2 regions of the Streptomyces sp. NPDC031365 genome follow, and region 1 is predicted to be linked to the other one. Evidence: riboswitches for the same ligand, from Rfam matches in the RefSeq annotation. Region 1 holds a riboswitch; the other holds the start of a gene.
The links. Region 1 has a riboswitch for glycine ahead of gcvT (glycine cleavage system aminomethyltransferase GcvT). Riboswitches for the same ligand answer to the same signal wherever they lie in the genome.

Region 1 (2,382 bases):
TCGCCCCCCGGCGGCGGGCCTCGCGGGCGAGCCAGCGCCGCACCCATGCCTGCGTACCGCAGTCGTGGACGACGACCGCCCCACCGGCGCGCAGCGACCGGCGCAGACCGGCGTAGTGGGCGAGGCGGACCAGGGGGCGGTAGACGGCGTAGGGGAGGAAGCGGGGCATGCGGTGGTCCCAGCGGTCACGGCTGTCCTGGGAGTCGACGCGGGCACCGCGCACCGCGCGGCGCATCAGTGTGGACTTGCCGCTGCCGGGCAGTCCGGTGACCACGACGAGGTCGCGGGGCCCGAAGAGCAGCGCGCGTGGGCTGCGGCCGCCCCGCTCGCGCAGGTCGCGGACGACGGGCGCCGGCAGCGCCCCGCGGGCCCGCGCGGCCGACTGCGGGGGCAGCGCGACGCCCGTGGTGGTGGCGCACGCCGTGGTCCTGTTCACCGTGATGGTCCTCCCCTGGGGCCGGCACGAGTCCGGGTCCCCGCTGAGCGTAAAGAGAAAGTAATGCCAGGTGCCTCTCGTTTCCGTGCCTTTCCTGAAACAGGCCTGTCACAGCTCCCTGTGACCGTGCCCGTACAACCTGTGCATCCCAGGGAAGGGTCCCCCTGCCGCGCCCTCGCGATGCGTGCAATGATGAGCGCGCCAACTGCATACCGGCCGTTTGAATCCGCGCGGGAGAGTCCCCGGCACCGTTTGCCGCCGGGGCGCCGAAGGAGCAAGTCCCTCCCTTGAATCTCTCAGGCCCCGTTACCGCGCGGGCGAGGCACATCTGAAAAGCGGGCCGCTGCAGCCGTGCTCCAGTGGCTCCACCCAAGGTGCAAACCATGATCCTCCCCGTGCGGGCGGTCATGGCGAACCTCTCAGGTTCCGATGACAGATGGGGAGGAACGCCCTCGCCTTCCCCCATCGTCTTTGGGAGACCGACCGATGAGCAGTACCGAACCTCGCCGGACCGCGCTCGATGCCCTGCATCGCTCGCTCGGCGCGACGATGACCGACTTCGCCGGCTGGGACATGCCCCTGCGCTACGGCTCCGAGCGCGACGAGCACAACGCCGTACGCACGAAGGCCGGCCTCTTCGACCTCTCGCACATGGGCGAGATCGCGGTCACCGGCCCGGCCGCCGCCGCACTCCTCGACCACGCCCTCGTCGGCAACATCAGTGGCGTCAAGCCCGGCCGCGCCCGCTACACCATGATCTGCCGCGAGGACGGCGGCATCCTGGACGACCTGATCGTCTACCGGCTCGGTGAGTCGGAGTACATGGTCGTCGCCAACGCCTCCAACGCCCAGACGGTGCTCGACGCCCTCCTCGAGCGCTCGGCCGGCTTCGATGCCGAGATCCGCGACGACCGCGACGCGTACGCGCTGCTCGCCGTGCAGGGCCCCGAGTCCCAGGCCATCCTCGCTTCGCTCACCGACGCCGACCTGGACGGCCTGAAGTACTACGCCGGTCTGCCGGGCACGGTCGCCGGTGTCCCCGCACTCGTCGCCCGCACCGGTTACACCGGCGAGGACGGCTTCGAGCTGTTCGTGAAGCCGGAGCACGCGGTCGAGCTGTGGCAGGCGCTGACCAAGGCCGGTGAGGGCGCGGGCCTGGTGCCGTGCGGGCTGTCCTGCCGGGACACGCTGCGCCTGGAGGCGGGCATGCCGCTGTACGGGAACGAGCTGAGCACCTCCCTGACGCCCTTCGACGCCGGTTTTGGCCGGGTGGTGAAGTTCGAGAAGGAGGGCGACTTCGTGGGCCGCGCCGCCCTGGCCCAGGCCGCCGAGCGCGCCGCCGCCGAGCCGCCCCGTGTCCTGGTCGGCCTGGTCGCCGAGGGCCGCCGGGTGCCGCGCGCCGGGTACGCGGTGGTGGCCGGCGGCGAGGTGGTCGGCGAGGTCACCTCCGGTGCCCCCTCCCCCACGCTGGGCAAGCCGATCGCGATGGCGTACGTCGACCCGGCGCACGCGGCGCCCGGCACCGAGGGCGTCGGCGTGGACATCCGGGGCAGCCACGAGCCCTACGAGGTCGTGGCGCTGCCGTTCTACAAGCGGCAGAAGTGACACCGTCGTAGGACGGTTCCTCGCGTCCTCGCGTCCTCGCTTCTTTTCGTCTTTCGCGCGTGAGGTGGGCGCGTCGTCCCCCACCCACCCGCGTCGCCCGCAGTCCCTTCAGCCATCCCCCGTCCCCCGTACAGGAGAATTCAGGCCATGAGCAACCCCACGCAGCTGCGTTACAGCAAGGAGCACGAGTGGCTGACGGCCGCCGAGGACGGCGTGTCGACGGTCGGTATCACGGAGCACGCGGCCAACGCGCTCGGCGACGTGGTCTTCGTCCAGCTCCCCGAGGTCGGTGACAGCGTGACCGCGGGCGAGACCTGCGGCGAACTGGAGTCGACCAAGTC
Region 2 (2,382 bases), on a different contig from region 1:
CCTCCCGAGCGGCGCTGGCCGGCCGGGCACGACGTACGGCACACGGCGCACGGGCACGGCTGGGTGCAGGGCAGCGGGCTGGGCCGGGTCACCGTGCGCTTCGAGACTCCCGACTCGGAGCCGGGCCGGGTGAAGACCTTCCGCACCGACGACCCGGCCCTGGAACCGGCGGATCCGCTGCCGCTGGTGCCACGAAGACCGGGGGAGGACGAGAGGACGGCGGCCGGCGGGGCGCGGGCGGAGAGCTGAGCGGGGGGAGCCGGAGGGTCAGACCGGCTTGTCCTTGCCCGCGAGTTTGCCGAAGTCGCGGTCCTGGAGCGGGGGAGGCGCGGCGATGTCCAGACCGTAGTGGTGGTAGAGCTGGAGCTCCTGTTCGGGGGAGAGGTGGCGGCCCACGCCGAAGTCGGGTGCGTCCTTGATCAGAGTCCGTTCGAACGGCACGTGGAGGATGCCGTCGATCAGTTCGCTGGGCTCCAGCGGGACGAAGGCGTCCCTGCTGAACAGGCCGGTGCGTATCGCCGCCCACTCCGGTACGCCTGTGGCGTCGTCGAGGTAGACCTCGTCGACCGTGCCGATCCGGGTTCCGTTGCGGTCGAACGCCTTGCGGCCTATCAGATGGCGCGGATCGATGTCGGTCTGCACGGGCCCTCCACTGGTCGCAAACTCATCCCTAAGCACCACGAAACGGCACAATCGGCGGTGCGGCCACTCGAAGCCCCGGTGCGGTCCTCGCTGGTACGCTGGCAATCGGCTGCTGACCCCGTGCGGGAGAGTCCTCCAGGCACCATCGGAGGCGCCGAAGGAGCAAATCCTCCCCGGAATCTCTCAGGCACACGTACCGCACGGACGAGGTCACTCTGGAAAGCAGGGCGGGTGTCGACGGCTTCCGCTCTCACCGACGGTGAAAGCCGGACCGCCCCGGGCGTTCCGGTGAAGCTCTCAGGTTGAGATGACAGAGGGGGAGGCCGTCCGGGCACCTGTGCCGTGGTGCCCCTCGAAGGTCGTCAGACCAGGAGGCCTCCTCAATGACCGCCCCTCGCACTCCGCTCTCCGAGCTCGAACGGGGAATCCCCTTCGAGCAGCGCCACATCGGCCCCGACCACGAGGCCCGGGCCAAGATGCTCGCCCAGGTCGGCTACGGCTCGCTCGACGAGCTGACGGCCGCCGCCGTGCCGGATGTGATCAAGAACGCCGAAGCGCTGGACCTGCCGGGTGCGCGGAGCGAGGCCGAGGTGCTGGCCGAGCTGCGTTCGCTGGCCGACCGCAACCAGGTGCTCGGCTCCATGATCGGGCTCGGGTACTACGGCACCTTCACACCGCCCGTCATCCTGCGCAACGTGATGGAGAACCCCGCGTGGTACACGGCCTACACGCCGTACCAGCCGGAGATCTCCCAGGGCCGGCTCGAGGCACTGCTGAACTTCCAGACCGTGGTGGCCGAGCTCACCGGTCTGCCCACCTCCGGTGCCTCCCTGCTCGACGAGGGCACCGCCGCCGCCGAGGCGATGGCACTGTCGCGGCGCATGGGCAAGAACAAGAAGGGCCTGTTCCTGGTCGACGCGGACGCCCTGCCGCAGACCATCGCCGTGATCGAGACCCGTGCCGAGCCGACCGGCGTCGACGTTGTCGTCGCCGACCTGAGCGACGGCATCCCCGCCGGGCTCGCCGAGCGTGAGATCAACGGCGTACTGATCCAGTACCCGGGCGCCTCCGGCGCGGTGCGCGACATCAAGCCGGTGATCGACCAGGCGCACGCGCTCGGGGCACTCGTCACCGTCGCCGCCGACCTGCTCGCCCTCACCCTGCTGAAGTCGCCCGGCGAACTCGGCGCGGACATCGCGGTCGGCACCACCCAGCGCTTCGGCGTGCCGATGGGCTTCGGCGGGCCGCACGCCGGTTACATGGCCGTGCAGGACAAGATGGCACGCAGCCTGCCCGGGCGGCTCGTCGGCGTCTCCGTCGACGTGGACGGACACAAGGCGTACCGCCTGGCTCTGCAGACCCGTGAGCAGCACATCCGCCGTGAGAAGGCCACCAGCAACATCTGCACGGCCCAGGTTCTGCTCGCCGTCATGGCAGGGATGTACGCCGTGTACCACGGCCCCGAGGGCCTGAGGATCATCGCCCGGCGCACGCACCGGTACGCCACCGTCCTCGCCGAGGGGCTGCGGGCCGGCGGGGCCGAGATCGTGCACGGGTCCTACTTCGACACGCTGACCGTGCGCGTCGCCGGGCGGGCCGCCGGGATCGTCGCCGCCGCCCGTGACAACGGCGTCAACCTGCGTCTTGTCGACGCCGACCACGTCTCGATCGCCTGCGACGAAACCACCACCCGGGCGCAGCTGACCGCCGTGTGGAGCGCTTTCGGCGTCGAGGGCGACG

Region 2: it holds a riboswitch for glycine, as region 1 does, so the genes downstream of both, gcvP (aminomethyl-transferring glycine dehydrogenase) here and gcvT (glycine cleavage system aminomethyltransferase GcvT) in region 1, are expected to answer to the same signal.

Annotation. Positions count from the first base shown of each region.
Region 1 is NZ_JBVIIM010000013.1:113,659-116,040, forward strand. It holds gene ACZ5C2_RS20620 (AAA family ATPase) at 1-436, opposite strand, end outside; glycine riboswitch at 658-758, shown strand; glycine riboswitch at 759-882, shown strand; gene gcvT (glycine cleavage system aminomethyltransferase GcvT) at 923-2,041, shown strand; gene gcvH (glycine cleavage system protein GcvH) at 2,189-2,382, shown strand, end outside.
Region 2 is NZ_JBVIIM010000043.1:34,632-37,013, reverse strand. It holds gene ACZ5C2_RS36205 (DNA polymerase IV) at 1-249, shown strand, start outside; gene ACZ5C2_RS36200 (PRC-barrel domain-containing protein) at 268-642, opposite strand; glycine riboswitch at 756-851, shown strand; gene gcvP (aminomethyl-transferring glycine dehydrogenase) at 1,026-2,382, shown strand, end outside.